3 regions of the Arthrobacter sp. MDB1-55 genome follow, and region 2 is predicted to be linked to each of the others. Evidence: predicted binding sites of a transcription regulator. Region 2 holds the regulator's gene; each other region holds the start of a gene.

Region 1 (7,987 bases), 600 kb from region 2:
TCTTTGCCTGCGGCTTCGGTGCCTCCGGCAGATCCAGCGGTGCCGGATCTTCCCGATCAGCCTTCGGAGCCTCGACATAGGTGGGCTTCGGAACTTCGACCGGCTGCCAGGGCATGCCCGTGCCGGCCGGCTTCTCGCCCGCTTCAGCTGCCACTGCCAGGGCCGCGGCCCGCAACTCGGCTGCCGTGAACTGAACGGGCGCAGGAGCCGACGCCTGAACGTCGTCGTTCTTGTCCTCAGCTTCCGCGGATTCCTCCGCATTGAACAGCGTGGTGGGCCGGTGAACTACCGGTGCATCGGATTCCTCCTGGCGCACGATGCGTTCCGGAGCGCCAGCGTCCGGCTGCGGCGTACGACGGCGGCCCCTCACCGCCAGCGTGCGAAGCGTCACAACGCTCGCGATGGCGAGCACGAGAGCGAACACGGGAACCACCGAAGCGACCAGCTCCACGACGGCAAGCACAGAGGTGACCAAAGCAATTACCAGCGCCGTCGCTCCAACCAGTGCAATGGCGACTCGATCCCAGCGGATCCTGAAATTGGCGGCCGATCCTCCGACCCGGGATGACCCGCCTGCCTTCCCTGCGGTCGATGGCCCTGTCACGGACTCTGAATCGTCGGCGGCGGACCTGGTCATGACGCTCCTTTGCAACACGGCGTCCCCGGTTGTCGTGGCTGAGAATGCGGAATGTACGGGGCCGGCCACGGGGAAAGGCTGCCGGCTTCGCAGCAAATATGGAGCAACCCAAATGAGCCAGAGCCCGACGATCGCCGCCAGTACAACTGAGCTGTTCAGAGAGAAGTCCACCTACAAAACGTTAGGAGCAGATGTCTCGTGGGTCCCTCATTGACCGCGGTGTGTCCGACGGTAAATCGAATAGTTTGGCTACAGCCGCGGCGCGGTTTCCTGCCACCGACGCAACAGGCCGCCGGGGGTCTCCTCCGCAGTCAACGCGAAAGAGCGATGGTCCGCCCACGAGCCGGCGATATGGAGGTACGACTTCCGGATTCCCTCGTCTCGGAAGCCGAGCTTTTGTACTACCCGCAGGCTCGCGGCATTCTCCGGCCGGATGTTGATTTCCATGCGGTGCAAGCCCAGTTGCCAGAAACAGTAGTCCGTCACCAGGGCGACCGCGGTGGGAGCAATTCCCCTGCCCGCCCGGTCCTTGTCCACCCAGTAGCCAAGAGTGGCGGTCAGCGCCGAACCCCATACCATTCCTGAAACGGTGAGCTGGCCGACCATCTCCGGCCGGCCGCCGCCCTCGGGCCTCTCCGCTATGACAAACGGCATGGCCGAGGCGGCCCGCACCTGGGCATTCAGTGCACGGACCATCTCATGGTACGTGGGCAGATAACCGCCCGGAGCGGGGTTGGAGGCTTCCCACGGCGAAAGCCACTCGAGGTTACGCTGGCGAACCCTCGTCCACTCGCTCTTGTCGCGATGACGGAGCGGACGAAGAACAATGTTGCCGGCTTCCAGGGTGACCGGCCAGGCGAACCGACCCCACATTTCCGTGCTTAGCCGTCCATGGAGTCAGTGAACTCCTGCAGCCACTTCCTCAGGTCCGGGCCGAGGTCTTCGCGCTCGGAAGCGAGAGTTACTACTGCCTTGAGGTAGCTCAGCTTGTCTCCCGTGTCATACCGACGTCCGCGGAAGACGACGCCGAAGACGCCCGAGCCTTCCCCGTCGGCGGCCGCAAGGGTCTGCAGCGCGTCGGTCAGCTGGATTTCGCCGCCGCGGCCCGGCCCCGTCTCTTCGAGTACTTCGAAGACCCGGGGATGCAGGACGTAACGCCCAATGACTGCAAGGTTGGACGGCGCCTCAGCAACCGACGGCTTCTCGACGAGCTTGTTGACCCTGACGTAGCCCTCCCCTTCCAGTGAGGAGACGTCCGCGCAGCCGTAGGCGCTGATCTGATCCGGATCGACCTCGATAAGAGCGATGACAGAGCCGCCGGTTTTGGCCTGGACGTCGATCATCGTTTCGAGGAGTTCATCCCGTTCGTCGATGAGGTCATCACCGAGGAGAACCGCAAACGGTTCGGCTCCAACATGAAGCCTGGCGCGAAGGACCGCGTGGCCGAGACCCTTGGGATCGCCCTGGCGAAGGTAATGGATATCGCCCAGTTCGGAAGCCCGGCGAACCGACGCAAGCTTTTCGAGATCGCCCTTGTCCTCGAGAGTCTGCTCAATGAAGGGCACGCGGTCGAAGTGGTCTTCAAGTGCCCTCTTGTTGCGTCCGGTGATCATCAGAATGTCATTGATGCCGGCGTCGACAGCTTCTTCTACTACGTATTGGATAGCCGGCCGGTCCACGACCGGAAGCATTTCTTTCGGCATGGCCTTGGTTGCAGGCAGGAATCTGGTCCCCAGGCCAGCAGCAGGAATGACGGCCTTGTTCACTCTTGGTCGCTCAGTCATGCATCAACACTACATAATCGACCGCTCAATGGATGCACGTGCGACGCAGCGGAGTCCCTGTACAGTGCCAGCATGGATCCGTCTGCGCCATCGTCAATACCCCAAGCGAGTTCTTCGGCCCTCAAGGAGGAATTACGGCGCGCGCTGCGGGAGCGGCGTCGTCGTCTGCGGGGTGAGGAGCAGCAGGCCGCGGCAGCGGCGCTGGCTGGTCAGGTGCTCGACTGGCTGCGCACCGGACCGTCTGCGGTGAATTCCACAGAAAGTTCCGCAGAAAGCAGTGTCATTGCCGCCTACCTGTCAACACCGCCGGAACCCGGCACCGAGGTGCTGCTTCCTGCCCTGGTCGAGGCAGGTTACGACGTCGTGGTGCCCGTGTGTGAACCCCGGTACCAGTTGAGCTGGGTGCGGTGGAGGCCCGGAGTCCAGCTAGCCAAGAGCCCCCGGGCGCCGCTCTGGGAACCTGTCGGAGAACGCTCCCATTTCGAGGCCCTGTTGCCGTTCCGGCTGGTGCTTGTTCCTGGCCTTGCCATGGACGAAGGAGGAAACAGGATCGGTCAGGGGGGTGGGTATTACGACCGTTTCCTGGCGCAACTCATGCTTGAACAGCCTGAGGTGCAACAACTCGGGTACTTGTACGACGAGGAGATCCTGCCCGCCGGAAGCGTTGAAGCCACTCCGCTCGACATGCCGCTGCCGGGTGCCTTCACTCCCGCTCGCCTGTACCACTCTTCCCCGCGCTGATAGGCATCATGACACTGGGCAGTGTAGAATTGGCACTCGGACGGGTTGAGTGCCAAGTTCTGATCGGCTACGGCACCGGCACGGCCCACAAACAGCTTTCCCACAGGAGGATTGTCCATGCCTACATACGCTTACGCTTGCAGGGACTGCGGCCACGCCTTCGATGTCCAACAGTCATTCTCGGATGATTCGCTGACGGTCTGCCCCGAGTGCGAGGGCCGGTTGCGCAAGAAGTTCAACAGCGTCGGCGTCGTCTTCAAGGGCTCGGGTTTCTACCGCACCGACTCGCGATCGACCTCCTCGTCGGTTGAAACCGGAGCGTCACCGAAGCCGTCCTCGACGCAGTCCACTGCGGACAGCTCGTCTGCTTCCTCCGGGACCAAGACTGGAACGAGTACGCCCGCAGCAGCGGCTCCAGCCTAAGCCGCCCGGATCCGAAAAACTCCTCCGCCTCGGGAAGACCGGTTGTCCTGCACAGCCTGTTCTCCCGGGGCGGTTTTTCCACATGAGGCCGGTATGTGCGGCGCCGGATCCAGGGCATTCCTAGCGTTGGATTCATGAATAAGCCAGCTCCCGCCATCAAACCTCTGCAAAGCCGATTTCGCGCCTTCATCTTTCGGAAACGGCGTCTTCTTGCTGCCGCCGCACTGTGTGCGGCGGCAGGAGTGGCCGTGGAAGCGCTGCTGCCCCACGAACCGGCAACGATGGAGGTAGTCGCTGCGTCAACGGACCTGCCGGTGGGCACGGTGCTTACCGAGGACCAGCTCGCTCTTGTCAGGGTGCCCGAAGCGGCCGTCCCGGAGCACTCCTTCACAGCACGTGAGCTCGTTGCCGGCCAGCAACTGGCAACCCCGGTCTACGCCGGCGACGTGCTGGCCCAGAATTTCCTTGTGGGCGCAGGCCTCCTTGCCGGGAGCCCGAAAGGTACCGTTGCTGTCCCTCTCCGACCCGCTGATGCCTCCACGGTGCAGTTGCTCTCGCCGGGCCAGCGAGTGGATGTGGTCCACAGTACCGGTAACGGGTTCGAGACATCCGCAAAGAACACTGTGCTGGCGCGCGGGCTTCCTGTGCTCTGGACATCGGATGAGCCCGGCGCCGGTCCGTTCGCACCGCCCTCGGGGTCTGAGGACGGCCTTGTGGTTGTCGCGGCGAATCCAGACGAGGCAGCAGCACTGGCCGGTGCATCAAGCACCGGCCAGGTTCACCTTGTTCTCACTGCGGAGGGCGACGCGAGCTAGCTCCAGTGCGGAGGCTTCTGCTCCTTCAACCACTCCTCGTGGTTGCCGTCATCGTCATTCCACGATCGGGGGTCATCCTCAGCCGCGCGCTGTGGCAGAACGTCACCGTGCGGGGCAGTGCTGGTGGTGGCTTCGGAACTCGGTTGCGCTACTGCGGCAGGAGCCTTCGCGGCGTCCGAAGCATCCTCCGACGTGTCGTTCGGTTCACGGTCGGCAGTTTTGTCTTCCCCGATGGCCTGATCAGCAGTCCGATCTTCCCCGGCGGCCTGCTCCTGCTCGGCTCCGTTGTCCATGGCGTCTCCGTTTCCTGCCGGCGTCTCCTGAACTGCCCGGAGTGGATTCTGACGGACAGGCCCTTCCAGACCAAGATATCCCGAGATTCGTTCAGCACACCCTTCCGGATCAGTGAAGACTTCAATGGTCCACAACGGCATGTAGCGCCAGCCCATCCGTTCCAGAAGCTGCGGACGGATCCGGCTTCGCTCCCGTACCGTCATGCCACGATAGCGGTCCGAGCCGTCCGACTCGATGGCGACGGGTTGAACGAACACGTCCTCGCCGTTGCCCGCGCCACCCGTTGATGCGGCAACGATGTCGAGCACGCCGTCGTAATTGCTGTGCACAGCTGCCCCACGGTGACGGAGTCGCTCCACGAGATCCGCCACCAACGGATCCTCGTTGGCCGATTCCTGCTGGCCGCTGGCGGCAGAAGGAGCATCCGTGGACAGTTCCCGGCGCAGGAGCTCGTAGAAGTCGAGGGCGCCATGGCCCAAGCGCTCAGGATCGAGGTCCTCGGGGCGGAAGCAGGTAAGCACGTGCAACCGGTGCCGGGCACGAGTCATCGCCGCCACGAACTTCCCCCGGCCATCCGGAGCAGAAAGCGGTCCGAAATTATGCAGCGCGCGCCCGTGCGGCGTCCGCCCAAACCCCAACGAGAAGATGACGGCGTCCCTGGTGAGGCCGGCGGCGCGGTCGATCGGGACGACCCGGAAGGACTCGTTGCCGGGTTTGAAGAAATCAGCAGCCCACGGCGCATCTGCCATCGACAGCCGCACAGCCTCACCGACGCGCTGCGCATGGCGTGCGCTGGCTGTGACCACTGCAAGCGAGAAGCTCGGCCGGCGGCGGATGTGTTCGAATACCAGGTCCACAACCCGGGTGACCTCGGCAGCGACGCTCTCAACGCCGTCCTGGTCCGAGCTTGGCATACCCGTTCCATCGGGCAGGTACTCGACCGTCAAAGCCCGCTCGACGCCCGTGATCTCCGACCCGGAGGGCAGGCGTGAGAGCTCGTTCCCGTAGAACCGCTCGCTGAGGAATCGGATAAGCTCCTTGTCGACCCCGCGATAGACGTCCCGAAGCGCGAGCGAGGGCAGCACCGCAGCAAGCGCCCGGTAGGCGCTCGGAAGGTGCTCCGGCGTGTTACGGCGCCCGTCTTCGACCGAGACGGTGAAGCTGCGGGGTCCGCCGAGGCGGTCGTCGCCGAAAGCGATGACCTGCCGCGACCTGGCCAGAGCGGGCACCACCGACTGCAGGGAGATCGATTCGGCATCGAGCACGATGACGGCGTCGAATGTCTTGTCCTGCGGAAGGACCAGGGGCAACACCAGCGGGCTGGCGGCCCAGACGGGCATCAGTGCAGTAACCAGCTCGTCTGCCTGCACACACAGCGCGTCCAACCCGGGCTCGCCTTCGCGCAGCAATTCACGCAACTGGTCAGCTTCCGCCGGCATGGTTTCCAGCGCTGCTCGCCAGCGTTCAGCCAGCGCCCAACGAATCCTGCCTGCGCCGGACGCGACATGGGCGTTATCAGCGAGCCGGTACTCAGCTTCGAGGGTGCGCAGGCTGGCGCCGTCGGACATGGCGAGGTAATCATCACCACTGATCATTGCCTCGAGTGCGGACTGCCACCATGCCAGCTCAAGTTCTCCCCCAACCTGGCGGGCACCCACTTCGCGGGCCGCGAGGTCGTCGAGGAGCTCCCCGAGGCCGCTTTCCCGCATCTCATCAAGGAGCAGCGTGCGCTCGGGCAGCGTTGCAAGGCTCTGCTTGTCCCGGGCGAGTTCAGCGAGGCGGGACTCCAGCTCATCGAGCGGCATGGCGGGAAGCTTCGGCTCCCCCGGGGTGTCCGCAACAACGGACGCGAGTTCGTTCAGCCGGGCGTCCACCGAGCGATAGAAGCTGTTGATCTCCGCCAACCCTGTGGGCACTGAAGGGTGGCGCTCGGTCGTCGCATACTTGGTCCACAGCGTGCGCTGCTCCTGCACCTGCACCAGGGACTGGTGCAGGTCAGAAATATGAACCCCGGGTCGGATGTACTCCTTCGCGACCCTGCGGAGACGCGATCGAGTCATCGAGCTCATCTCGATGGTGCGCTCCCGCCGCCAGGCTGAGGGCGCGGTCGCTGAGATGAGGTCTGTGACCGGCCGGTCGAAAATGTCCGGGGTGAACTTGTCGAGGCTGGCGCGCACCGCGACCAGCAAATCCAGCTGGCCGCCCCACTCCTCGAAAGTGGTCCCCAGCTCGATGTGCGAGTGTTCAGCTACTGCCCGGACTTTCTCCCGCAGCAGCGGTATGTCCCGGGCCAGGTCAACCGCCAGACTGTGTGCGTGCTCGGTTTCCTTGCGGTTGCGCAGCTTTGCCCCGTACCAGGGACTCTGCGTAGCTTCCCGGCTGAACCCGCCCAGTTCGGCCGCCCGGCGGAGCCGACCGGTGAGCTCCGCGCGATTGGGAATGCTGTCCATGACGCTGCGCTTGAGACGCACGGTGGTAGCCGGGGCAGGGTTCAGCGACGTGAGTTCAGCGAGGGACTGCATGGCCTGGTACGGCGAACACCCCCACCGTGAGCGCACGTTGTGCAGCGATCGGACGTGATCAAGGAGCTTGTGCCGATGCGATACGAGGGTCTCGTGCAGCGTCGCCAGTTTGGGCTGTACGGCTTTCTCATTGCGCACAATTGCCCGGAGGAGCTGATCCTTCAACTGGGCGGGATTGCTGTTCGCATTGAGCTGGAGCACCAGCGACCCCAGATTCAACGCATCGAGTTCCTGAACGAACTGGTTCAGGGTTCCCCGCCGCTCTGCGACGACGAGCACGCTCTTGCCCTGCTCCGCCAATGCCGCAGCTGTGTTCAGGGCTGTCTGGGTCTGCCCCGTCCCGGGAGGAGCGGAGACGACCACGGAACCCCCTGCGGCGACAGCGTCGAGGACGCGCTGCTGTCCGGGATCTGCGTCAAGGATCAGGAATTCGGTGGATGGGTGCCGCTCATCGAGCGGGGTATCCCGGGACGGCGCCTCAGCACCGGACGGAGTGTCGATACCCTCACGGGCCGCATCCATGAGTGCGGCGAGGAGTGGATGGTCCGGACGGACTGCGGTATCAGCTCCGACGTCGGCGAGGTCCGCAAAGGTCGACACGAGGATGTGGTGCTCGACGGTCATGCCGCGGACGTTGTCGGTCAGTGCGCGGAGCCGATCCAGCACCGGATGGGGATCGAAACGCGCGGTGCTGTAGGCGAGCTGAGCAACGGCGTCGGGATCGAAGTCGATGCCGTGATCCTTGTGCAGCGTACGCACCAGCGCCGGGTT
Region 2 (7,987 bases):
CATGCCCGAGTTGGACGTGCAGAGCCCGACAGCCACCGACTCCGACGAACTCCTTCCCGTCTACTGGTTGGGAAGTGCGAACGGACTCCTCTACCGCGAGTTCCTGCCCGGTGAGTCCTCCGGGGATCCGATCGCTGACGCAGTCTGGGCAATGACAAGTTCGGAACCGCTCGACGACGACTACTACAGCCCCTGGCTGGAAGCATCTGCGGTCAATACATCGATCTCGCCTGACAACGTCATCACCGTCGACATCTCGTCAGACTCATTCGCCGCTGGAATCGGTGCTGATGTTGCCGGACGTGCTGTGCAGCAGCTTGTGTACACCGCGACAGCCGCGGCAGCCAACTCAGGGCTGATCATCAGTGGCAGTCCCAGCAGCGTGCGGCTGCTGGTGGACGGGAAGGCCGGCTACAAGGCGTTCGGCCATATCGAGCTGGGGTCTGTTCTTCAACGCGACGTGAGTGCTATTGCTCCCGTTTGGATCATCAATCCGCAGGACAGTTCCCTCAAAAACGACCGGACGGTCATCGTCCAAGGGAGCACCACGACAACTGATCCGAGCCTCGATTGGCGGATCCGCCGGGTGAATGCAGGCGGTGTTTTCACGGAGGATGTGGTCGCTGGATCCGTTCCCGTCGAGGCGGGCACGGGTGCCGTCGGACTCTATGAATTCAGCGTCTCCCTGGAAGAGGGGACATACCTTGTCGAGGTGTACGAATCGACGGGAGCCGACCCGGGCGAAGGGCCTGCCGCTGACACCATTGCAGATGACAAGCTGGTCAGCATCCGCTGACCAGCTTCAACAGCAGTGGCCCTTTGCCAGCGGCCTATTACCAGCGGCCCAGGAGCTGATTCAGGACGGCAATCGCCGCAGGTCCGGCGGTCGAGGCTCGCAGGACGTTGGTTCCCAACTGCACGGGAACGGCCCCGTGTTCCTCGAACAGGGTCACCTCCTGCGGGCTCACACCCCCTTCGGGCCCCACGATCACCGCCACTGTTCCCGTGTGATCCTCGGACCGGCGGTTCCAATAGCTCGCAAGGGAAATTCGCCCTTCCTCATGCAGCAGGACCGGGTGCGCTACATCGGCGAGCCAACGCCCCAGGCCCCTGCTGTCCACTGTGTCGAGGACCTCGGGCACACGGGTACGCCGGCTTTGCTTCGACGCTGCACGGACGACGGATTCCCACTTCGCCTGCCCTTTCACTGCTTTGTCTGCGCGCCACCTCACGATGCTTCGGTCAGCTTGCCACGGAACGACCGCGTCGACGCCAAGCTCGGTTGCGGCCTCGACTGCCATCTCGGCCCGATCACCCTTGGCAAGAGCCTGCACCAGGACGATGCGGGTCGCCGGCAGCGGTTCGAAGGAAACCGTATCCACTGTCATGACGACGGCCGCGCCGGACACATCGACGACGGTACAGCCCAGGCGGTTTCCCTCGCCGTCCAAGAGGTCCACCGTCTCACCGGCCACCACGCGTTTCACAGTGGCTGCATGGTGCGCTTCCGTTCCTCGCAGTGTGATGCTGCCGCCGGCAACGGCGGCCTGAACCTCCGCAGGATCGCCGAAGTATGCCTGGTTGGTCATGATTCTCTACCGGTCAGAGGTTGCCGAGGCGCTCGCGCAGCCGGGCGAAGACTCCTGATCCACTGCTTGCCAGCTGCCCCTCGGTGAACTGCTCACCACGCATTTCCGCGAGGCGTCGAAGCAGCTCTTCCTGGGCTGCATCAAGGTTCCGTGGAGTTTCGACGCTCAGGTGCACGAGAAGGTCTCCCCGGCCGTATCCCCGCAGATGTGTGACGCCGAGGCCCTTGAGCGTGATCACTTCTCCGGATTGGGTTCCCGGTTTGATGGTCAGTTCCTGGTCCCCGTCGAAGCTGGTCATCGTCACGGTGGTGCCAAGCGCCGCCGCTGTCATTGGCACGCTCAGGGTCGCGTGCAGGTCATCTCCTTCGCGGAGGAAGGTGGGATCGCTGTTGACCCGGATCTCGACGTACAGATCACCCTGCGGTCCTCCTGCAGTGCCCGCTTCACCCTGTCCGGCAAGCTGAATCCGCGTACCGGTGGCTACACCTGCGGGAACCTTGATGGTAAGACTGCGGCGGGAACGGATGCGGCCGTCGCCATTGCATTCGTTGCACGGATGGGGAATGACGGTGCCGTAGCCCTGGCAAGTGCCGCAGGTCGCCGTCGTCATGACCTGGCCCAGGATCGACCGGACCGCGCGCTGCACCTGCCCGGAGCCACCACAGATATCGCAAGTCTTCGGAGATGTGCCCGGCTGGGTGCACGATCCGTCGCAGGTGGGGCACACCGCAGCGGAGTCCACCTCGATCTTCTTGTTGGTGCCGAAGACGGCGTCCTTGAGATCAATGCGGACGGCTATGAGTGCGTCCTGTCCGCGCTGGGTCCGCGACGGCGGACCGCTGGGGCCGCCGCCTCCGAAGAAGGTTTCGAAGATGTCCTGGAATGCGAATCCGGGGCCGGCATAACCGCCGCCGAAGCCGTTGTCCGTTCCGTTCTCGTTTCCGGTGGTGTCATAGACGCGCCGCTTCTGCGGATCAGAGAGAACTTCATAGGCGCGGGTCACCAGCTTGAATTCCTCAGCTGCTTCCGGCCCGGAGTTGACGTCCGGATGAAGTTTGCGGGCCAGCTTCCGGTAAGCCTTCTTGATCTCTTCGCCACTGGCGTCGCGTGCAACACCTAGGACCTCGTAGTGATTACTCACTCCTGCACATCACTTCCTGTAATCTCACCGCGCGAGCGGCTCTGGTTCAAGGGGTCCGTCATCCGTTCATGACTCATCGAGGATGCGGGAAAGATAACGGGCCACCGCCCTGACGGCGGCCATGGTGGTGGGGTAGTCCATTCTGGTGGGTCCGAGGACTCCCACCTTGGCAAGGGCGTCCGGCCCGTATCCCGTGGCGATCACCGAGGCCTCTGCAAGGCCACCGTACGGGTTTTCACGACCAATGCGGACGGAAACGCCGAGGGCATCCTGCTCCATTTCGGAGAGCAGCCGAAGCATGACCACCTGTTCCTCGAGGGCCTCCAGCACAGGGCCGATGGTCAACGGGAAGTCCAGGGTTGAGCGGGCAAGGTTGGCCGTTCCTGCCATGACGATCCGATCTTCCCGGTTCGCGGCGGAGAGATGTTCCAGGCCGTGCGCCAGTGCCTGGCCCAGCGACTGGAGTGCGGGCGGCAGCTCGGCCACACAGGACGCCAGTTCCGAAGGAAGCGACGGTAGGCGCACGCCCGACACTTTGGTCAGGAAGCGCTGACGCAGATCGGCCAATTCGTTTTCATTTGCGTCGGCAGGGACGGGCACGACCCGCTGCTGCACCGCCCCGTTGGTGGAAATGAGCACCACCAGCACGCGGCCGGGCGCGAGCAGTACCAGCTCGATGTGGCGGACGGACGCTGCGCCCAGATGTGGGTATTGAACGACCGCGACCTGATTGGTCAGCTGTGCGAGGAGCCTTACCGTGCGGTCCAGGACGTCGTCCAGGTCATCGGCACTTTCCAGAAGGGCACGGATGGCACGCTTCTCGGGCGCGGATAACGGCTTCACTTCAGCGATGCGGTCGACGAACAGCCGGTAACCCTTGTCAGTGGGAATGCGGCCGGAACTGGTGTGCGGGGCGGTAATGAGGCCTTCCTCTTCGAGGAGCGCCATATCATTGCGGATGGTAGCCGAGGACACGCCGAGCTGGTGCCGCTCAACCAGGGCCTTGGACCCTACCGGCTCACGGGAATGGACGTAATCCTCGACGATGGCACGCAGGACTTCAAGCCGCCTGGGCTCGCTCATATTCACCTCCGATATACCGCATTGCCCACTCAACGAGTTAGCACTCAACACGCCTAAGTGCCAAGTCTAATACGATCGCTGCGATTGTTAGCATTGGCTCTGCCTGTTCCAGCGGGCAGGGATTTGCGGAAGCGAGCGAAATCACATGTCGTATCACCAGTGGGGCGCACAGGACATTTCCCAGCCCCGACGCGTCGTCCTTGAGAAGGTTGAGGCGCGTCCGGGCATCGTCCTAGAGGACGTTCAAAGCGGGTTCGTCGGCGAGATACTTCGTACTGAGAAGTCCGGCGGTATGCATGTCATGATCCTCGAGGACCGCCGCGGCAAACGGCGGACCTTTCCCCTGGGATTCGGTTTTCACCACGAGGGCTCCCCCGTTGAGATGGTTCCCGCGCTGCAGCGCACCGCAACGCCCCAGCGCACAGCCTCGGGCTCGGTCCGCGTTACCGGCCAGCGTGCCCGAACAGCCCGCGCGAGCAGAATCTGGGTCGAGGGCAAACACGATGCGGAGCTGGTCGAGAAGGTGTGGGGCGATGATCTGCGGGTTGAGGGCATCGTCGTCGAGCCCTTGCACGGGGTCGATGACCTGGCAGGGGCGGTCCGCGACTTCGCTCCCTCACCCGGAAGGCGCCTCGGTATCCTCGTTGATCACCTTCTGCCCGGAACCAAGGAAGCTCGAATCGCCGAACAGGCCATGAAAGTGACCGGTGCAGCGCTCAATGTGTTGATTGTGGGGCACCCCTACGTCGATGTGTGGCAGGCAGTGAAACCGCGTGCTCTCGGATTGGAGGCGTGGCCCGTCATTCCCCGCGGAGAGGACTGGAAAACAGGGATACTGACGCGGCTAAACTGGCCGTGCTCCTCCCAGGCGGATATCGCCAACGGCTGGAAGCGCATTCTGAGCGGCGTAAACACCTACGCGGACCTCGAACCCTCTCTGCTGGCCCGGGTCGAAGAGGTCATCGACTTCCTTACCGGGCCGGGGCCGAACGCGTAGCCCCAGCATCGCTGTAAGTCGTGGGAACTGCACGGGCACGCTTCACCCAGTACCCTTAGACAGTAAGTTCTGCGCGGAATGCGCGGTGAAGCCCTATCAGTCCGAAGGAATTTTCGTTGTCCAACAGCGCTAATCGGCGCGGTGTCGCACAGACTCCTCCCGCCTCCCAGGACAGAACTACCTCCTTCCAGGGTGCCAGTCCAAGCGCTCCCGCGCTGACTCCCTCCGAGGATCGCCAATGGGCGACCCTCGCCCATTTTCTCGGGATCCTGGGGTTTGTGCCGTCTCTGGTTATCTTCCTCATCTATCGGGACCGGGGGCCCTTCACGGAGCAGGAATCGAAGGAAGCCTTCAACTTCACTTTCCCGCCGAGCATCCTCGCAGCCGTATGCCTGCTGCTGTCCCTGCTCCCGGGCATTGGGGGGCTTTTCGCCGTCCTGAACGCCCTCATCTGGGTTACGCTCGCGGCCTTCTCGGTGGCAGCCGGCATCCATGTGAACCGCGGCAGGCCTTACCAGTACCCCTTCAATCTCCGGATCTTCCACTAGGACGTCAGTCCGGCAAAAGGCGACGGACCACGCCATCGGCTAGTAGCCGCCCGCGATCACTCAGGATCACGGCGCCCTTGAACGCCGCCACAGGGTCGATGAGACCATCAGCTATCAGCCCTGCTACAGCCCTGCGTCCCGGGGATTGCAGGTTCTCCGTCGGGTAACCATCAGCAAGCCGGATGCGAAGCAGAACGTCCTCAACGTAGCGGGCGTCCTTGTCCAGAACTTCACGTCCGGCCGCGGGCGACTCGCCTGCCGCAAGTCTCTGAGCATAAGCGGCAGGATGCTTGACGTTCCACCAACGGGTCCCCCCGATATGTGAATGCGCGCCCGGCCCTGCTCCCCACCAGTCATGGCCTTTCCAGTACGCGATGTTGTGGCGGCACTGATCCTCACCGGAGCGGGCCCAGTTACTTACCTCGTACCACGCCATTCCGGCCGACTTGAGCAGGGTGTCGGCGAGTTCGTACTTGTCGGCGTGGTCGTCGTCGTCGACCATGGGCACCTGACTGCGCCGGATACGGCGGGCCAGCGCGGTGCCGTCCTCGATGATGAGGGCATAAGCGGACAGATGATCCGGTTCGAGGGCAAGCGCCGCTTCCAGGGACGTCCGCCAGTCCTGAAGGTCCTCGCCCGGTGTGCCGTAGATCAGATCCAGGCTCACCTTGAGCCCGGCAGCACGCGCCCACTCGACGGCAAGGGGGACCCGCGCCGGCGAGTGGGTTCGGTCCAGCACCGCGAGAACGTGGGGCACAGCGGATTGCATGCCGAATGACACGCGGGTGAAACCTGCACGCGCCAGTTCCTCGAGGGATTCAGGCGTGACGGAGTCGGGATTGGCCTCGATCGTCACCTCGGCTCCCGGTGCCAGGCCCCAGATGTCGACGGCGGTGCGGAGTACCCGTGCCAGGTCCGCCGAGGGCAGGAGCGTGGGTGTCCCTCCGCCGAAGAAGACTGTGCTCAGCGGGCGGTCGGCAACACCTGAAGCGGCAAGCGCTCCGGCCGCAAACTGGAGCTCCTGCTGCACCGTGAACGCGTAATTGGCCTGCGACGCTCCCCCACCGAGTTCAGCGGCGGTGTACGTGTTGAAATCGCAGTACCCGCAGCGAACAGCGCAGAAGGGGATGTGAACGTACAGGCCGAAATCACGCTCGGCGGAGCCGGCTGCCGCGGTGGGCGGCAGAGCGCCGTCGGATGGAGCGGGGTCGCCGAGAGGCAGCGCGCTAGGCATTGGCGCTCCGGAAACCAGATACTGCTGTCACTTCTTCGCTTTGTCCTTGGACTCATCCGACGACAACGCGGCAATGAACGCTTCCTGGGGGACTTCCACGCGCCCCACCATCTTCATGCGCTTCTTACCCTCTTTCTGCTTTTCGAGCAGTTTGCGCTTTCGGGTGATGTCACCGCCGTAGCACTTGGCCAAGACGTCCTTCCGGATAGCCCGGATGTTCTCCCTCGCGATGATGCGCGCGCCGATGGCCGCCTGAATGGGAACCTCAAACTGCTGACGCGGGATCAGTTCACGCAGTTTCCCCGTCATCATGACGCCGTAGGCATATGCCTTGTCCCGGTGGGTGATGGCGGAGAAGGCATCAACCTGCTCGCCTTGGAGCATGATGTCCACTTTGACCAGGTCGGCCACCTGGTCGCCGTCGGCCTTCCAATCCAGAGAGGCGTACCCGCGGGTCCTGGACTTCAGCATGTCGAAGAAGTCGAAGACGATCTCCGCCAGCGGGAGCCGGTACCGGATTTCCACCCGGTCTTCGGAGAGGTAATCCATTCCGCCCATGACACCACGCCTGCTCTGGCACAGTTCCATAATGGTGCCCACGAATTCGTTGGGCGCAAGGATGGTCGCCGAAACCATCGGCTCTCGGACTTCGGCGATCTTGCCGACGGGGTATTCGCTCGGGTTGGTGACGTGAACTACGTTCTTGTCCTCGAGCGTGACCTCGTATTCCACGTTCGGTGCCGTCGAGATCAGGCTGAGGTTGTACTCGCGTTCGAGTCGCTCACGGGTAATTTCCAGGTGAAGCAGGCCGAGGAAACCCACTCGGAAACCGAAGCCCAGAGCAGCGGAGGTCTCCGGTTCATAGACCAGGGCGGCATCATTGAGCATCAGCTTTTCCAGAGCATCACGAAGCACTGGATAATCCGCCCCTTCGAGGGGGTACAGACCCGAGAAGACCATAGGCTTTGCGTCCGCGTAACCGGCCAGCGACTCCGTCGCGGGCTTCGCGAAATTGGTGACGGTGTCGCCGACCTTGGACTGGCGAACGTCCTTCACGCCGGTGATGAGATAGCCCACCTCACCTACGCCCAGGCCCTTGGACGGTGTGGGCTCCGGCGAGCTGACTCCGATCTCAAGGAGTTCGTGAGTAGCACGGGTGGACATCATCTGAATGCGTTCACGGGGGCTGAGCTGTCCATCGACGACCCGGACATACGTCACGACGCCCCGGTAGGTGTCATATACAGAATCAAAGATCATGGCCCGGGCAGGCGCGCTTGCGTCTCCGACGGGAGAGGGAAGATCCCTGACGATCTTGTCCAGCAACGCCTCTACGCCGACGCCTGTCTTGCCGGACACCAGCAACACATCCTCCGGATCCCCGCCGATCAGGTT
Region 3 (7,987 bases), on a different contig from region 2:
CACGCTGATCGAAGCGAAACTCGAGAAGGGCGAGGCGCTGGACACCGACGAGACGTTCGGAGAGACGGGCGACCAGGAGGGCGGCAACGTCCTCGATCTTATGGAAGCGCTCCGCCGCAGCGTGGAGAAAAACCGCGAGAAGAAGAGCGCGGCGGGAACGAAGAAAACCGCGAAAGCCACCTCGAAGAAAGGCGCATGATGGGATTCATCCGGAACGACCTGGGGCAGCAGACAATCGCGCAGAAGCCGAACGCGCCCATCGTCGGGTGGGCAATGCTTGGCGTGGCATCCATGATGGCGCTGGAGGAGAAAAACCGGAAGGCACTCGCCGCCGCGAGCACAGCCTGCCTGATGGTATGGGCAGCGCTTGAGGTGACGCGAGGCGAGAGCGGCTTCCGCAGGACCATGGGCAGCCTGACACTCGGCTGGCTGGCCCGGAAGAGCTAGCTGGAGGCAGTAGTGGGATCCACGGGCGCCTCTTTCCGTTCGCGCTCCACGAGCTTTCGGTCGCGCACCAGCCGCAGCGCCGTCACCAGCAGAATCCCGCCGGCGATATTGAACACCACTGTGTAGCTGAACCAGCCCAGCCAATCCAGGTAACTGATCTCGGCGCCCACCTGGATGGCGCCGAAAATCAGCAGCGAGTCGAGGATTGAATGGAAGAGCTGCAGACCTGACAGCAGAAAACCGCCGACGACCGCTGCCGCGAGCTTGCCGCTCATTGCCTCGGTTCCATGCTGCATCCGCGTCATCAGCGTGATCGTGCTTCCTCCCAGCACTGCGAGACATATCGTCTGCCAGCTCAGGTCGGCGTGGACGTAGTGTTCAGCGGAGCTTGTGATGGTCCCTGTCCACTGCGGGAAAGCCGTCACCACGAGCATCATGAAAATCCACCCGCCGACGAGATTGGCGGCCAGCGTGCCGGCCCACAACTTGCCCAGTTGCCCGAGTGTGGCCTGCTTGGCTGTTACTGCAGCGATCGGAACGAGGAAACCCTCGGTGAACAATTCGCTCTTCGCGAGCAGCAGCGCTATGAGTCCGGCACTGAAAGCCAGTCCTGCCAGTAAATGGTTCCCGGTTTCATGGAGCACTGCCAAGTACGCCAGGACGCCGATTCCGATCTCGAAACCACCAAACAGTCCGGTGATGAGGACGTCGGCGAACGTTCGATGCAACCGCTGGGCACCCTCGTCAACGGTGCGGTCGAACGACTTCTCGATCTCATCCTCCACCGGCCCGGCAGTGCTGCCGAGTTCGCTCCGCCGCGCGTCGCCATCATTCTTGTGCTCGCTCAAGCGCTTACCTTTTTCCCTTGAAGGATTCGTGAGTTCGCAGGGAGCACCCTCTGCCAGGGTGCTCCCTGCGAACTCACTTGAGCTAGGGCTTACGGGGCGGGGTAGGACGCCACCTTCAACGACTTCGCGAGGTGCACTGCGTTCGCCGTCATCGCTGAGATGGTCGACGCGACCACGTCGGGCATTTCGTCCAAATCCTTGAAGTCCACCGTCTGCATCGCCTCGCCCACCCAGTACACGCCGCCCTGTGCGGGGACGGTGAACCCGATGTCGTTCAGCCCCTGGTGCATCTCGGCGGTGACGTGGTGAGCGCCGTCTTCATTTCCGACGACGGCCGTCAGGGCCACCTTGTCGTACATGATCGGTCTGCCCGCATCATCCGTGGAGGAGATGTCGGCATCCAACCGTTCGAACACCCGCTGACCGAGGCTGCTCATGTGTCCCACCCAGATCGGGGCGCTAAGGAGGAAAATGTCCGCATCGAGGATCTGCTGCCGTAGCTGCGGCCACTGGTCCCCGTTGCCCATGTCGGTTTCGACGCCGGGCGCCACGTTGTAGTCCACTACCCTGGCCGACGATGTCGTTACCCCCTGCTCCTCCAGCTTCCCGAGGATACGGTTCGCCATGAGGTCGCTGCTCGAGTCCGCCGGCGATGGTGTCAGAGTGCAGATCAGCGCAAAAGCCTTGAGATTATCCATGGGTTCCTTTCGGTCTTTGTACACCGTGTTCGTCGCCGCCCGTGTCATGGACGGGCTGAGCTACTGGCGGTACCCCTCGACTTGATCAATAGGCCTGGCCTCTGCCTCCTGGGGGCTTTCCCCTGCGTCTTCCTTGGCGCGGCGTTGACGGAGCAGGTCCCAGCATTGGTCCAGTTGTTCCTCCACCCGCCGCAGCCGGCTTTGGCGGTCACCGCCCTGGTCGCCCTCGCCCGGAGCGGCGTCCCGCAGGGTGTGTTCTTCCTCCACAAGCGCCTGGATACGCGCCAAAATGTCCTGATCGTTCATGACAACTCCTTCGCTGGCTTTCAGAGGCGGGGCTTCAGCTGGAACAGCCCGGATTAGTCAGGCTACTTAGTAGCAGCCTGGATATCTACCGCTTCCCGCATTTGCGTGATCCGTCTGTGGATGCCCTAAACTAACGGGGAACTATTTGCCTGTGTAGCTCAGTCTGGTAGAGCATCCGCTTCACACGCGGAAGGCCCGGGGATCGAGGCCCCGCGCAGGCACCGTTCGAAGCCCGTCCCGCTCCATCGGGGCGGGCTTTTTGGTGTCTGTGAGCGTTCGTTGTGGGCGAACAAAAAGTGTTAGCACTCTCAAGGTTCGAGTGCTAATTTAATGACTGGGTTGAGCGAACACGACTCAACTCGTAACAGCTAGACCACACAGGGAGTGAACCACCATGGCTATGAAATTCGACCCATTCCGCGAACTGGACCGTATGGCCGGCGCACTTCTGGATCCCCGCCAAGGCCTGCGCCTGATGCCCATGGACCTCTATCGCGAGGGTGACCACTACATCTTGAACGCTGACCTTCCGGGCATTGACCCGGGCTCTGTCGACATCGACGTGGACGGCCAGCTCCTGACCATCCGCGCGGAGCGCACCCTGCGCAATGCCGAGGGGGTCAAGTGGCTTACCCGCGAGCGTGAAAGCGGATCCTTCCTCCGCCAGCTCAACCTCGGCCAAGGCATCGACATTGACGCCATCTCTGCCCGGTATGAGAACGGTGTCCTCAGTGTCACCATTCCGGTCAGCGAGCGCGCAAAGCCTCGCAAGATCGAGATTGTCTCCGGCGAGGACGCGCAGCCGGTCCGAGGCGACAAGGCAGTGGAGGCCTAAACCCCTCCTGTCGCGGACCACAACGCACAGAACGACGACGGCGGGTTGCGACCCGCCGTCGTCGTTCTGTTTTCAGTTGATCAGTTTCTATGCCGGGAAGGGTTACCGCGCCCCGGCTGTACGGTGCTTGTCCCGCAGCGCGAGCGCAAGGGCGATCATCGCGATAGCGAGGACAAGGTGCAGAATGTTGTCGGCCGCATTCACGGGAACGAAGTTGGCCGCCGAATCCTGCGGAATGATGAGGCCGTAGATGAACAGAACGGCGTAGATTACGCCTCCCCAAAGGAGGAAGTTATAGGCTCCGGTGGCGGTCTTCGCCATCACTATGCCTGCTATCCCGAACAGAAGATGCACGATGTTGTGCAGGATAGAGACCTGGAAGATGCCGAGCAGTAACGCGTTCGACTCAGAGCCCGCGAAGGCAAGCTCGTCCATGCCGCTGGTTATCCCGGGAATGAAGCCCAGTATGCCGACGAGCAGGAAAACAACTCCAACAGCGAGCGCAGCCTTTTGAATATTGGTACGGGTCCCGACGCCCGAGCCCGGTGAGTGTGTCGATGCCATTGAACTATCCCCTCTAGTTGCCGGCGGGGCGGGGCGCCGACCTGTGATCTCGCGAGTTGATGAACAGCATTTCCCGCCACTGGTATTCAAAGAATCCCACAGTACCGCGCAAATAGAAAGCAAGCTTAGTTAACTTTTCGATAAACCTCCGTCTGAGGTTGGGAATGACTCTTTCCCCAGCTGTTAGGGATTCACCCAGTTTTCGTTCACCGAACATTCAGACAGACACCTTACTGTGGCGGTAATCACACGTTGAAAGGTCCTCCATGAGCATTGAACCTGCCTCCCTGACTGACTTCTCCGCCCTCAAGCGCGGTCAGCGGATTACCCTGCGATCTACCTCAGGGCATCAGGTCACGGGTGTCCTCGAGGACCGCGCCGAGGACGCGTCAGTGGTCTGGGTGCGCATGGATGATGGGGCCGGGCGACGACTCTTCCACCGGGAGGATGGTTACAGCGTCGCTTTCTGATCACGCCGTATAACCGGCACGGTCCAGGAACAATTGCTTGACCGCCTCCGCGCCCATGAGCCGCTGGCGGTATTCATCAGTCAGCACGCCCAAGACGTTCTGCGCATACTCCTCGTTGGTTGAGGCGATAGCGTCCTCGGCGTACACCACCCGCAAGTTATTGGCGTAGGCATCCGCCGCAGTCTGAGCCACACAGTTATGCGTTGCCACCCCCGCAAGCACAACGGTATCCACGCTCAAGTTCCGTAGACGCTGCAGTAAATCCGTTCCGAAGAATGCGCTGTCGCGGGTCTTGACCATCTCTGGAAGCCCCTCAATCTGCAATCCCTCGACCGGTTCGGCTTGCTCCGTCCCGCTGAAGAGGAAACCCTGGTCGTCGTCGAGCATGCTCAACGTCCAGGTCGATTTATCCCGCTGGTGCTCGGTCCGGATCACATACACGGGCGTACCGGCTCCACGAGCATCCGCGATGGCTGCGTTGCACGCCCGAACCAGCGGTTCTTTCTGCTTCCCGAGGGTCTCGTCCTCAAAGAATGCGTTCTGCATGTCGATGACCAGTAGCGCAGCCGTCATGTCCGAAATCCTTCCCGAATGGGTCCTCCAACTTCAGACAGCATACTTAGTTGTTGTCCTCAGATCAGGACGGAGCAGTTTCAAGCCCACCGGCCCTTGAGGGGTTGGATCACGGGGTCTAGCGTTGGTCGCACGGAGGTGGTCAATCGTGCGACCGACGCGACAGGGGGGCCTAGCGGTGCTGCTCGCCGTCGTCGTTCTTCCCGGCTGCAGTTCCGAGGTTGCCTCCCCGCCCTACTTCCAACCCCTGCCGGTCGCGGTGGAACCGGGAGACGTGTTTCCTCTGCGGACCCTCTACAGCGGATGGTGGAGCACTCCCGCATTCACGCCCGGTACCGCCGGGTTGCCGTTGAGGGTAGGGCTTGTCCGGGCGGATACCGGCGAGCTTCTGGCCGGTTACAACCGACCGGCCGGACGCCAGGTTCCGGCACCCAACCGCACTCCTGCACGGGGCTGGCCGGCGGGGGCAATACTTGCCGTCGACCTGGCCACGGGTGCGGTGTGGGACTGGTTCACTGTGGATGCTGAAGGCCTGCCTACCCCCGGATTCAAGGCAGAAGTTTCCGCCGAACAAGGCTTTCCCCCCATCGCCGGAAGGACCCCTCCCGGCACTTTCCACACTTTCCTGCGTGATCTGGACAGCGGTGAAGTGATCTATCTCGGCACCGCTCCGGCAGACCTACCCGACAACATTCACATCGAATTGGACTGGTAAGAAACCGCACTACAGAAGGAGAACTGGCCGTGAAATCCCTTTGGCTCGAATCAGCGCCGCGCATACCCACCGATGCCTTCAAGGAGGGTGGCCAGTACGACTCGGTGGTGGTTGGGGCCGGTATCACCGGCCTCACCGTCGCCACACTGCTCGCGCGATCCGGCCAGCGGGTGGCAGTCCTGGAAGCCCGCTCTGCCGGCGCAGTCACAACCGGAAACAGCACCGCGAAGGTGTCCCTCCTGCAGGGCACACAGTTGTCCTCCATCATCAAACATCACGGCGCCGCCCTGGCTCGCCATTACGTGACCGGCAACCGGGAAGGCCAGAGCTGGCTCCTTCGGTTCTGCGATGAGAACGGCATCAGTTATGACGTCCGGGATGCAGTCAACTACGCAGTAACAGACGACGGCGCCCGTCTCCTCAGCGAAGAGCGTGACGCATGCGCCAATTCCGGGCTCACTGCAGTACTGGAGGACTCCTCGTCGGACCTTCCTTTTCCCGTGACGCGCACACTGCGCGCGGCCGGCCAGGCTCAGGTCCATCCGATGGAAGTTCTCTCCGCGCTGGCGGCCGACCTGCGTAAACATTCCGGCGAACTGGTCGAGGACGTGCGCGTCACCGGAGTGAAGGCCGGAAGCACAAAGGGGGAACGAACTACGCTTCAAACGTCGCGCGGCGAGGTAACCGCGGCGAATGTCATCGTCGCCACCGGGACGCCGATCCTGGACCGCGGCGGACACTTCTCCGTCCTGCAACCGCACCGGTCCTACGCGGTCGCCTTCACTGTGCAGGATGAAATTCCCGGTGCCATGTACCTCTCAGTTGATTCACCCTCGCGGACCCTGCGTAACGCCACTGTCGAAGGACGCCCGTACCTCATCGTGGGCGGCAACGGACACACAGTCGGACGTCAGGCACATACCCAGTCCCTGGTCGACGACATCATCCGCTGGACGCAGGAGCACTTCCCCACCGCGCAACCATCCTTCAGTTGGTCCGCGCAGGACTACACTCCGGCGTCGTCCGTCCCTTATGTTGGCAGGATGCCCATCGGTGGGCAGGCCATCTATGCCGCCACCGGCTTCAACAAGTGGGGTTTCACCAATGGCGTCGCTGCCGCCCTGGCCCTCTCCGCAGAGATCCTTGGAGGCAACATGCCGTGGGCCAAGGAACTCTACAAAACCCGAGTAGGCAAGCAGGACGCACTGAGCACCGCCAAAACCAATGCGGGCGTCGGAGTAGAGATGGTGAGCGGCTGGCTCGGTGGACTGGTGCGCGCATCCCATGCGCAACCGCCCGAGGGCCAGGGCGTGGTGGTGCGGGAGGGTGCCCGACCGGTTGGTATCTGCCAGATCGCGGGAATCACCCACCGGGTCTCCGCGGTCTGTACCCATCTTGGCGGGGTGTTGAGTTGGAACGACGCGGAACAGTCGTGGGACTGCCCCCTTCACGGCTCGCGCTTCACCCATGACGGCGTACGGCTTGAGGGACCGGCCACGCGCGACCTGCAGTCGCCGTGAAGCCCTTCACCAGTTGTTCAACGTGAGTTCACGCTGCATTCACCTGTATCGTGAGCGTGTGATTTCGCGTCGCATGACAACCATCGTCCTTACCTGTGCCGCAGCCCTTACCCTGGTGTCCTGCGGCTCCGATTACCCGCTGGGCCCGGAACAGGAAGCAGCGGCGCAAAATGCCGACTCCACTCTCAGCGGAACAACAACCGGCGCAGGGTCCTCAGCCCAGGGCCCCGCCATGAACGCCTGGCAGTCGGAATTCGCCACCCTTCACCCTGACGTTCGGGTGCAATACTCCCCCGACGGCTCCGGCGCCGGTCGCGGTGCCCTCCTGGCTGGAGCAGTGGACTTCGCCGGGTCGGATGCCTACCTCAGCGAGGAAGAACTCGAGGAATCGCGTGAAGTCTGCGGTCCCGACGGAGCTTTCAACATCCCCGCCTATGTGGCGCCGATCAGCATCGCATTCAACTTGCCCGGCCTTGAGGAGTTGAACCTCGACGCGGAAACGATCGCCCGCATCTTCCGTGGAGAAGTCGCGCGCTGGAATGACCCGTCCATCGCCGCTCAGAACGAGGGTGCTGACCTGCCGGACACCCCAATCACCCCGGTCAGCCGCTCGGACGATTCCGGAACGACGGAAAACTTCACCGACTACCTCCACTCAGTAGCGCCCGACGTGTGGACCGACGAGGCGGACGGCACCTTCCCGGCTGACCTTGCCGGAGAAAACGCCAAGGGCAATGCGGGCGTCGTCAGCACTGTGTCCGGCACCGAGGGAGCTGTAACCTACGCCGATGACTCCGCCGTCGGACCGCCGCTGGGCCGGGCCAAGCTGCTTGTCGGAACTGAATACGTTGCGGTCAGCCCGGAAGCGGCAGCGGCCGCGGTCGATGTAGCCGAACCTGTGGAAGGCCGCGCCGAGTTCGACATTGCACTGGACCTGGACCGGGAAACAACAGAGCCAGGTGCCTACCCGCTGGTGCTGGTTTCCTATCACATCTACTGCACTACGTATGA

Evidence for each region. Region 2 encodes HrcA, which represses chaperone genes, less so after heat shock. Its sites were predicted from a motif close to TTNGCACTCGNNNNNNNCGAGTGCNAA; they were not measured.
Region 1: a site for HrcA is predicted at 3,192-3,218, ahead of AC5RU3_RS02420 (FmdB family zinc ribbon protein). Genes of this name have one in related genera too.
Region 3: a site for HrcA is predicted at 2,599-2,625, ahead of AC5RU3_RS09305 (Hsp20/alpha crystallin family protein). Genes of this name have one in related genera too.

Annotation. Positions count from the first base shown of each region.
Region 1 is NZ_JBNHID010000001.1:489,182-497,168, reverse strand. It holds gene AC5RU3_RS02440 (hypothetical protein) at 1-637, opposite strand, end outside; gene AC5RU3_RS02435 (GNAT family N-acetyltransferase) at 887-1,510, opposite strand; gene galU (UTP--glucose-1-phosphate uridylyltransferase GalU) at 1,519-2,421, opposite strand; gene AC5RU3_RS02425 (5-formyltetrahydrofolate cyclo-ligase) at 2,494-3,162, shown strand; gene AC5RU3_RS02420 (FmdB family zinc ribbon protein) at 3,280-3,585, shown strand; gene cpaB (Flp pilus assembly protein CpaB) at 3,720-4,400, shown strand; gene AC5RU3_RS02410 (DUF4011 domain-containing protein) at 4,397-7,987, opposite strand, start outside.
Region 2 is NZ_JBNHID010000001.1:1,087,858-1,095,844, reverse strand. It holds gene AC5RU3_RS05235 (GerMN domain-containing protein) at 1-796, shown strand, start outside; gene AC5RU3_RS05230 (16S rRNA (uracil(1498)-N(3))-methyltransferase) at 834-1,589, opposite strand; gene dnaJ (molecular chaperone DnaJ) at 1,603-2,730, opposite strand; gene hrcA (heat-inducible transcriptional repressor HrcA) at 2,797-3,813, opposite strand; gene AC5RU3_RS05215 (DUF3097 domain-containing protein) at 3,959-4,810, shown strand; gene AC5RU3_RS05210 (DUF4870 domain-containing protein) at 4,927-5,358, shown strand; gene hemW (radical SAM family heme chaperone HemW) at 5,363-6,592, opposite strand; gene lepA (translation elongation factor 4) at 6,620-7,987, opposite strand, start outside.
Region 3 is NZ_JBNHID010000002.1:432,228-440,214, forward strand. It holds gene ku (non-homologous end joining protein Ku) at 1-199, shown strand, start outside; gene AC5RU3_RS09280 (hypothetical protein) at 196-447, shown strand; gene AC5RU3_RS09285 (formate/nitrite transporter family protein) at 444-1,295, opposite strand; gene AC5RU3_RS09290 (flavodoxin family protein) at 1,385-1,993, opposite strand; gene AC5RU3_RS09295 (DUF2630 family protein) at 2,054-2,299, opposite strand; tRNA gene AC5RU3_RS09300 (tRNA-Val) at 2,447-2,520, shown strand; gene AC5RU3_RS09305 (Hsp20/alpha crystallin family protein) at 2,694-3,134, shown strand; gene AC5RU3_RS09310 (DUF4383 domain-containing protein) at 3,237-3,698, opposite strand; gene AC5RU3_RS09315 (hypothetical protein) at 3,965-4,168, shown strand; gene AC5RU3_RS09320 (cysteine hydrolase family protein) at 4,169-4,741, opposite strand; gene AC5RU3_RS09325 (hypothetical protein) at 4,890-5,456, shown strand; gene AC5RU3_RS09330 (FAD-dependent oxidoreductase) at 5,486-6,976, shown strand; gene pstS (phosphate ABC transporter substrate-binding protein PstS) at 7,050-7,987, shown strand, end outside.